DNA from 3 places in the Pantoea sp. PvP021 genome. Region 1 is predicted to be linked to each of the others. Evidence: predicted binding sites of a transcription regulator. Region 1 holds the regulator's gene; each other region holds the start of a gene.
The links. The regulator LexA, encoded in region 1, represses DNA repair genes until DNA is damaged. The targets are predictions, from matches to a motif close to TNCTGTATGTACATACAGNA.

Region 1 (3,280 bases):
GCCAAAAATGGCATAGATTAGCGAGAAGAATAGCGCCACCACCACCGCCTGCCGACAGGCAGAGTGCCAGACGCGCAGGAGCTTGCTGCCATCTTTTGCACCATGCGCCTCACCCGCAAAAGCTTCAACCGCATAGGCAAAGCCATCCAGCGCGTAAGCCGTAAAAGTGATGAACATCAGTAATACTGCGTTAACCGCCACCACATCCGGACCCAGCCGGGCACCCAGTACGGTCAGCGAGGCGAAGCAGAGCTGCAGCATCAGAGAGCGCAGCATGATGTCCCGGTTCAGTCGCAGCAGCCGGCCGCTGTCACCGCGCCAACTCTGCTTCAACAGGCTAAGCGTAATTCCGCGCAGTTTTAACACCCGCCAGACCATGATGCTGCCGACAACCAGCGTAATGTATTCCGCCAGCGCCGTGGCGGTTGCCGCCCCCGCGACACCCCAGTGCAGCCCCATCACCAGCCAGAGATCGAGCACGATGTTAACCAGGTTGCCCACCACCAGCAGGATCACCGGCGCGCGTGCATACTGCACGCCCAGCAGCCAGCCCAGAATGACCAGGTTTGCCAGCGTGGCAGGCGCACTGAGCCAGCGAATCTGAATAAACAGTGCCGCCTGTTCGAGTACATCGGGATTGCCGCCAACCAGATGGGTCGACAGCTGAATAATCGGATAACGCAAAGCGATGAACAGTACGCCCGCCAGCAGCGCAATGATCAGCGGCTGAGTCAGCGCGCGTGCCAGCGCCATTTTATCGCCAGCGCCAAATGCCTGCGCCGTAAGGCCAGTGGTACTCATTCGAAGGAAAAGCAGCAGCATAAAGAGGAAGCTGGTCACTGTAGTCCCGACCGCAACCCCGCCAAGATAGACAGGGCTGTCGAGATGACCAATTACTGCAGTATCGACCACTCCCAGTAAGGGAACGGTGATATTTGAAAGGATCATCGGCAGCGCAAGCCGCCAGAGATTTTTATCGGTTGCCGTAATAAAGCGCATTCGCCGTTCCGTGCTCAGTGTCGCTGCGCAAAAGAGGCAGCGACAAAATTAGGGCAGACAGAATAGCATCAGAGAAGGCGAATGCACGCTGGCAGAAGAATCAGAGCCACTCGCCGTTGCGCACCACGCCAACAGCCAGACCTTCTATGGTCAGTGACTGCGCACGGGTATCGACGACAATCGGGTCAAAATCGCTGTTTTCCGGCAGCAGATGCACGATAGCACCCTGCTTTTTCCAGCGCTTAACGGTGACTTCATCATCAATGCGGGCAACCACAACCTGGCCGTTACGCACATCCTGGGTTTTATGCACCGCGAGCAGGTCGCCATCCATAATCCCGATATCTTTCATCGACATTCCGCTGACGCGCAGCAGGAAGTCAGCAGACGGCTTAAACAGGCCCGGATCGACCTTGTAGTGGGTTTCGATATGTTCCTGCGCCATGATCGGCTCACCGGCAGCAACCCGGCCAATCAGCGGTAGCCCTTCTGAGGCTTCTTCTTCCATTAACAGTCGAATGCCGCGCGATGCACCGGAAACGATCTCGATGACGCCTTTGCGCGCCAGCGCTTTCAGATGCTCTTCTGCCGCGTTCGGCGAACGGAAGCCCAGCTGCGCGGCGATTTCGGCACGCGTAGGCGGCATGCCCGTTGAAGAAATATGGTCGCGAATCAGGTCATAGACCTGCTGCTGCCTGCTGGTTAATGCTTTCATCCCGCCCCCTGGTTGTTTATACAGTCGCTGTGAGTATATACAGGTATTGGTGAAATGGAAACCGATTGTCAGGGAAAACGCGCCCTCAGACGCGTTATGGAAGGCTTATCGCAAATGTGTCCAGAGCAGCGCGATCCAGACGAAGAGTGCCAGTAAGATGCTGATCAACACCGCCGCCGAGCCCATGTCTTTTGCCCGGCCCGCCAGCGGATGATGCTCCTGACCGATGCGGTCGACCACTGCTTCAATGGCGCTATTGAGGATTTCAACAATGACCACCAGCACCACCGCCCCAATCATGAGGATGCGGGAGACCACATCGACATCCAGCCAGCACGCGATAACAATAGCAGCCAGCGCAGCCAGCGCTTCCTGCCGAAACGCCGCTTCATGTTGCCAGGCGGCACGCAGTCCCTGCCATGAGTAACCTGCAGCTTTTACTATTCTGATAAGTCCGGTGGCATTATTTGCCATGATGTGGGAACCCTTTCATCGGATTGACGTCAATGTCTGGGCTGCGTGCAATTGGCACCACCACAGATCTTCGCTGCGCTTTCTGGTATGCTTGCGGCGCTTTGCTAACAAGAGGCTTCATGTTGTCTATGTCAGGTTGGCGTAAACTCTATTACAAACTGCTTAATTTACCACTGTCGTTTTTGGTAAAAAGTAAGGCCATTCCGGCCGATCCCGTGTCTGAACATGGTCTGGATCCGACCCGACCTATTATGTATGTTTTGCCTTACGATTCGAAGGCCGACTTACTGACTTTACGCGCACAGTGTCTGCGGCATCATCTGCCCGACCCGCTCACTCCGCTGGAGATTGATGGTTCTCTGCTGCCGCGCCATGTCTTTATCCACAATGGCCCTCGCGTCTTCCCCTATTTTGTGCCCAGCGTTGAATCCGTGAAAATTTTTCACGATTACCTGGACCTGCATCGCAATAACCCTAAGCTGGATATTCAGATGCTGCCGGTCACGGTGATGTTTGGCCGCGCACCAGGACGTGAAGTCCAGGGCGAAGCAACGCCACACCTGCGGGTGCTGAACGGGGTGCAGAAGTTTTTTGCGGTGATCTGGCACGGGCGCGACAGTTTTGTCCGCTTCTCGCCGACAGTGTCGCTGCGCCGCATGGCAACTGAACACGGTACGGATCAGTCGATCGCCCAGAAGCTGGCTCGTGTGGCGCGCATTCATTTTGCCCGCCAGCGGCTGGCGGCGATTGGCCCGCGCTTGCCGGCGCGTCAGGATCTGTTTACTCGTCTGCTGCAATCCAAAGCGATTGAAAAAGCAGTAGAAGATGAAGCTCGCAGCAAAAAAATCTCCCATGAGAAAGCGCAGCAGAATGCCGTCGAGATGATGGAGGAGATTGCGGCAAACTTCTCCTATGAAGCCATCCGCGTAACTGACCGCGTGATGGGCTGGCTCTGGAGTCGGCTCTATCAGGGCATCAACGTCAATGGCGGAGAAAAAGTTCGCCAGCTGGCGCAGGATGGCCACGAGATTGTCTATGTGCCGTGCCATCGCAGCCACATGGATTATCTGCTGCTCTCCTATGTGCTCTATC
Region 2 (3,280 bases), on a different contig from region 1:
GAGTTCGCGCTCAGGTTTTGCCTGCGTTAAGCAGTAACAATCCGGTTTATAGAGCTTATTGCCCCTCTTTTCTCACCCGTTCGATGTTAATGGCGAGAAACATGATCTCTTCTGCGGTCAGATCACGCTGATAGCTTTGTTGCAGATGCTGCGCGATTTTCACCGCACATTTCCAGGCTTTGGGATAGTTATCTTTTACTGCTGTATGCAGCGATACATCGTCATCGTCCACCACGGTACGCGTCAGCATCCGCTGAGCAAAAAACTTAAGATGAGTGACAAAACGCTGGTAACTCAGCGACGATTCGATGTACTCCAGCTGCAGTTGATACTTCACCAGTTGCAGAATCTCCTGCATAACCCTGGTGACATGCATCACTTCCGGCATTTCATTATTGAGCTGCGCCGTCACCAGATGTAGCGCGATAAATCCGGCTTCATCCTCCGCCAGTTCGACATTCAGACGACGGGAAATGATAGCCCTGGCCTCCTGACCCAGTTCGAACTCTTTGGGGTAGAGGCGTTTGATATCCCACAGCAACACATTTTTAATTGCCAGACCTTTTTTCTGCCTTTCGATGGCAAAGTAGCAGTGGTCGGTCAACGTGATATACAAGCTCTCCTGCAATGTCCCCAGACGTTGTGTTGCCAGATCAATAATGCGGTCGCAGGTGGTCATCACTTCAGGAGGGATCTGGTGTAACAACTCCTCCAGCCGACGTACCAGCAGATCACTTTGCAGCGCAAATACCTTCTCAATGTGCGCAGCGTTGAGACTGTCACCGATGCGCTTCTGGAAAGCCAGTCCACGCCCCATCACGACCTGTTCGCGTCCCTGCTCATCCTGAACCATCACCACGTTGTTATTAAGAATTTTGGCGATTTTCATCGGAACCCCAGAAACAAAAAAACCTGACATCCGACAGAGGCCAGAAGTCAGGTTTTGCCTGCCTAAGCAGTAACAATCCAGTTCGGGAACTCTATCAGTTTTAGTCGTGACCTCAATCTGTCAGGGCAAAAAGCGTGACAGCGATCGAAATCCTCTTATTAACTTAAAAAGTGACTACCGTGTTGAGTTCAGTCACCCAGGCATCCTGCATGTGGCGATACCCGCCGGACGAGACCAGTATTAAAGCCGGGGGTGCGGTTCCGGGCAGCAAAAGGGGTATGACGCTCAGTGGAATGAAAACTCACGTTATGGGAGGAAGATAGTCATGCGAGGAAGGTCGTCTGAAAAATCGACTAATGGACTGCAGTGTTCATTAACTGCCATTTAGCGATTAAAAACACACCGCTTTGAACGCTTTTGTCACTGATCACAATGTTTTGATTTATCGGACGAAAAGCCCTTAATGTGTGAAATCGTTCTGTTGAGCGTCAGAGCCCGTTATGCAGGGTAAAAGAGTGGAAGGAAGACTATCTGTAAAGGATTTAGCAGGAGAACAGCTCAAACCGCTATTCAGAAACAGCAACGCCGGAAGGTTCGCTTCCGGCGCTGTTGAGATTACGCGGCTTTAACGGCGCGTACTTTCTTTGCAGCAGGCTCTTCCTGCGGCTCATCCGCGCTATAGTCTGAGACAGCTTCTGGCTGAGAGACGGGTGCTGCTGCCGTTTCTGGCAGTTTGCTGGTGCGCAGAATATGCTGAACGGCATCTTTCTGCTCTGCAATCAGCAGGCCCAGCGTTTCTGCCTGAGATTCATCCAGTGCAGGTTGATGCTGTAACAGCCAGTCGGTGAAGGCTTCGGCCATATCGAGCATTTTGTCGTAGGCATCGGCCTCTTTCTTATTGGCAAACGTCATCTTCTCTTCACCCTTTCTGACTACTACAAATTTTGTTTCAACAGCCATCTTCTCGCCCTCAGGTACTGTGTATGCATACAGTATATCATGCCGATCCTGCTTTGCCAGCAGAGAATAGAGTTTATCGGTTGTGCACGGGCTAACCTTAACCTGGCACAGGCTTTTTTCATTTTTCCTGACACATTCTCCGCCGCGAGGGCCGGCGGCTACACCAGCAGCTCTTCAAGAAACATCGCCAATGCCTTACGGGGATCGTCCTCTTCCGAGACGATCACCTCAATCCCCCACTGCCCCAGCACCTCTTTGGCCACCGGGTTGTTCCGGTTAGTGAACAGGTACGATTTTGGCCGGGCGGTTGCCAGCCCGGTGCGGCCCCACATCTTGGTCAGACGGTAAAACAGCAGGCGAATATTGAAATCACTGATGCTGTAGCCGACAAACAGTACTGAGTTGCCCATCACATCGTGAGTCAGTTTGATGTCGAGCGGCGAATCAAAATAGAGGCGTTCAAAATAGCTGCTCTCATCGAGCACGATTGAGGTGTCATCATCAAAATCACCGTGCAGCTTGATGATGTGACGCTTATCTTCAGTGAGAGAAACCAGGTCCGCGGCGTTTGCCACTTTATAATAGGGTACGCCGTGCGCTTCATGCGCCGCTTCCAGCCAGCGATCGTAATTGGTGGTGTAGATACGCGAAAAGTTACCCTGGGTAATCATGGTATGAATTTCAGAAGAGCGGACATCAATATCGGGGCGATGCCATTCGCGATCCATCCAGCTGCGCAGCGGGCCAAGCGAACCTTTTTTCTGTTTGTAATACTCCGCCAGCGACAGGTGCGTGCCATAGGTATTAAAGATTTTTGGATCGTAACCCAGCTCATTAGCAAGATGCGCAATCAGTTCATGCCACTCGGGCAGGCCAAAATTGCGCGAAATACCGGCACCGGCAAACAGAATCAGTTTGCCGGAATCATAGGCGCGTTTGAGTTCAGGTTTCATGCCATGCCCCGCGAGGTTTTTAAAAAGGTGGCGAAGCGATCCAGCGCGATGCGCCGCATCGAGATCTCATTCTTGAGTTCGCCCATTTCAGCAAACGTCTGCTCATAGCCTTCGGGAATAAAGACGCAGTCCCACTGAAAGCCACGCGTTCCGGCAGGTTTCGCGGCGATAGTGCCGCGCAGTTCACCCGAAAACTGGTACATTTTGCGGCCATCGCAGTAGCCCAGCACCGTTTTGGCCGTCACGGCCTGGCTGTCGAGCCCCTGCACCAGCGCGGTAAAGCGCTCAGCGTCCAGGCGGTTCCAGAAGATGCGGGTCAGACCGGCGGGCAGGCCATTGAGGCCATCCAGATAGAGGCCGGTATGCTCTACAAATAGCGGTCGCCCAATCAGCGAAAAGGCTTTGGTCAGTTTGTCGCGTACCAGGTCGAGTTCGTTTTCAGTCTGAATTTCTTCGATGCGACGGGCGATGGGCAGAA
Region 3 (3,280 bases), on a different contig from region 1:
TACTCTAAGGCGGTGGCTATGTGCGAATTGCTCGGGATGAGCGCCAATGTTCCCACGGATATCTGTTTCAGCTTTACCGGTCTGGTTCAGCGTGGCGGTGGAACCGGGCCTCACAAAGATGGCTGGGGCATTACCTTCTACGAAGATAAAGGTTGTCGTACGTTTAAAGATCCGCTGCCGAGCTTTAACTCGCCGATTGCGCGTCTGGTGCAGGAGTATCCGATCAAATCGCATTCGGTGGTGGCGCACATCCGCCAGGCGAATCGCGGGCAGGTGTCGCTGGAAAATACCCACCCGTTTACCCGTGAGTTGTGGGGCCGTAACTGGACCTATGCGCACAACGGGCAGCTCAGGGGCTATCGGCAGCTGGAGACTGGCACATTCCGGCCGGTGGGCGAAACGGACAGTGAGAAGGCGTTCTGCTGGATCCTGCATCAGCTGGCGACGCGCTATCCGCGTACACCCGGCAACTGGCCTGCTGTATTTCGTTTTATCGGGGAGCTTGCCGGCACGTTGCGGCAGAAGGGCGTGTTTAACATGCTGCTGTCAGACGGCCGTTATCTGATGGCCTTTTGCTCCACCAATCTTTACTGGATCACCCGTCGCGCACCCTTTGGCCGGGCGCAGTTACTGGATCAGGATGTGGAGGTCGATTTTCAGCAGCACACCACGCCGCATGACGTGGTGACGGTGATTGCTACGCAGCCACTGACGGCCAATGAAACCTGGCAGCGGATCGTGCCAGGTGAATGGGCGTTATTCTGCCTTGGAGAGCGCCAGGAATGAACGTGAAGCGGCTTCGGGACTGGCTAAAACCGGTGCCGGGCTGCTGTTCATCACATATTTACCGCTGGCGACATTAACCATCGGCGGCTGATGATATTTAGCAAAGTAAGCGTATCCCGGCTGCAGCTGCTGCCAGAAACTGGCATAGGTGGAGTAGCGGTGACGCTGCATATTGCTGTCGGTCATGCGGAATGGATAGATGCTGATGCTGATATCCTGCTGGCCGTTACGCAGTGCGGCATTCACATAGGTAAAAATCTCATCCATATAGGCGTTAGTCATGGCATAGCAGCCAATCGACTTACAGTCGCCATGAATCATCAGGTAATTGCCGCTGTAGCCCTGATTACGATCGTACTGATTCGGAAAGCCGATGTTGATCGCGCGATAAAACCGGCTATCCGGCTTCAGCTGATTCAGCTTCACGTTGTAAAAACCTTCCGGGCTTTTGAAATCGCCTTCACGGCGTTTCGGGCCAAGGCCGCCAGAAAAGTTACAGATGCGGTAGGTGTCCAGCAGGCGGTATTCGTTACCGATTTTGCCGTAGAGTTCGAGCGTGCGTTCTTCCTTGAAGATCTGGATATAGACCGGGGTGCCAAGTAACTGCTTCTTTAATTCTTTGCTGACCGGTGCCGTTGAGACGGGTTCGGGTGTCATTGCCATGCTGAGGGCTGGCAGTAAAATCATCGCAAACAGGAGTGCGATTTTGCCCATGCTGTGTGTACCTTGAGGTGAAGAGAACATGACGCAAAATGTGCGTCTCTGTTTGCATTATCGGAACTGTCCGCTACCGCAGCGCAACATTAAACATTGTCTGTTTTTTTAGCAAGACGGCGTCAGCCAAATTCGCGATTTACTGAAAGATATTCGGCCAGAAATTTGTAAACTTTAATCGTCAGCGCGACAAATATTGCAGTTACCCCTGCCAACTGTATACTTATCCAGTGCCGGAGGGGGTATGCGTAAAATCATTCATGTCGATATGGACTGCTTCTATGCCGCGGTGGAGATGCGTGATAATCCCCAGCTGCGCGACATCCCGATAGCCATTGGTGGCAGCCGCGAGCGTCGCGGCGTGATCAGCACCGCCAACTATCCGGCGCGCAAATTTGGCGTGCGCAGCGCGATGCCAACCGGCATGGCCCTCAAGTTATGCCCGCATCTGCGTCTGCTGCCAGGACGCTTTGACGCCTATAAAGAAGCCTCCGCGCAGATCCGCGACATCTTTACCCGTTATACGCCGCTGATTGAACCGCTCTCCCTTGATGAAGCTTACCTGGATGTCACCGACAGCCCCCACTGTCACGGCTCTGCCACGCTGATGGCGCAGGCGATCCGTGCCACCATCTACCGTGAAACCGGGCTTACCGCCTCAGCGGGCATCGCCCCGATTAAATTTCTGGCGAAGATCGCCTCTGACCTCAATAAGCCGGACGGGCAGTTCGTGATTACCCCGCCGGAGATGTCCGGTTTTCTGCTGACCCTGCCGCTGGCGAAGATCCCTGGCGTCGGCAAGGTCTCGGCCAAAAAGCTGGAAGAGATGGGGCTGGTAACCTGTGGCGACGTGCAGAAGGCAGACTTAGCGCTGCTGTTAAAGCGCTTTGGCAAGTTTGGCCGGGTGCTGTGGGAGCGCAGCAATGGCATTGATGACCGCAGCGTGATCGTTGAGCGCGAGCGTAAATCGCTGGGGGTTGAACGGACGCTGGCGGAAGATATCAGCGACTGGGATGCCTGCCTGGAAATTATCGATTTTCTCTACGCCGAACTGGAACGCCGGCTGACGCAGATCCGACCTGACAAGCAGGTGGCGCGACAGGGCGTCAAACTGAAGTTCAGTGATTTTCAGCAGACGACCCAGGAGCATATCTGGCCGGTGCTGAATAAAGAGGACATGATTGCCATCGCCCGTAAAACCTGGGATGAGCGTCGTGCCGGGCGCGGCGTGCGGCTGGTGGGATTACATGTGACTATGGTGGATCCCCAGCTGGAGCGTCAGCTGCTGCTGGGTCTGTAACCGTCAGCCTCACCGACCGGCAAGGCTGACATCCGATTACTTCTTATATTTCGCCGCCAGGGTCGCAAACCACGGGGCAACGAAATCCTCATTGCTGCCCCAGCCCGGAATGATCTTGTTCAGTGACGCGACGTTCACCGCGCCAGGCTGGCTGTTAAGCTGCTGCTGAGAGATCGATGCCGCTTTAAACTGATAAGTCGCTGGCGTCTCTTCACCGGCAATTTTCTTCGCCACCAGACGCATATTCACCGCGCCAATAGTTTTAGGATCCACCGCTACCGTCTGCACCCACGGGCTGTTTTTCTCGCGCATCAGCTGCAAATCCTGGTTCGAAACATCAATGCTGTAGAGCTTGATCTCGGTACGGCCATTCTCCTGCAGCGCTTTGTAAGCGCCCTGGCTGAAGGCGTCCCAGGCACCCCAGATGGCGTCGATTTTGCCTTTCGGGTATTTCGCCAGAATCGCGCCAATTTTATTGGC

Region 2: a site for LexA is predicted at 1,865-1,884, ahead of ACVKSX_RS11565 (YebG family protein). Genes of this name have one in related genera too.
Region 3: a site for LexA is predicted at 1,714-1,733, ahead of dinB (DNA polymerase IV). Genes of this name have one in related genera too.

Annotation. Positions count from the first base shown of each region.
Region 1 covers NZ_JBSRXX010000007.1:183,113-186,392, forward strand. The annotation lists gene dinF (MATE family efflux transporter DinF) at 1-999, opposite strand, end outside; gene lexA (transcriptional repressor LexA) at 1,100-1,714, opposite strand; gene ACVKSX_RS17980 (diacylglycerol kinase) at 1,820-2,188, opposite strand; gene plsB (glycerol-3-phosphate 1-O-acyltransferase PlsB) at 2,317-3,280, shown strand, end outside.
Region 2 covers NZ_JBSRXX010000002.1:503,287-506,566, reverse strand. The annotation lists gene licT (BglG family transcription antiterminator LicT) at 56-889, opposite strand; gene ACVKSX_RS11565 (YebG family protein) at 1,505-1,849, opposite strand; gene ACVKSX_RS11560 (SIR2 family protein) at 2,008-2,802, opposite strand; gene ACVKSX_RS11555 (non-canonical purine NTP pyrophosphatase) at 2,799-3,280, opposite strand, start outside.
Region 3 covers NZ_JBSRXX010000001.1:1,897,234-1,900,513, reverse strand. The annotation lists gene ACVKSX_RS08915 (class II glutamine amidotransferase) at 19-786, shown strand; gene dpaA (peptidoglycan meso-diaminopimelic acid protein amidase) at 757-1,500, opposite strand; gene dinB (DNA polymerase IV) at 1,745-2,800, shown strand; gene ACVKSX_RS08900 (sugar ABC transporter substrate-binding protein) at 2,837-3,280, opposite strand, start outside.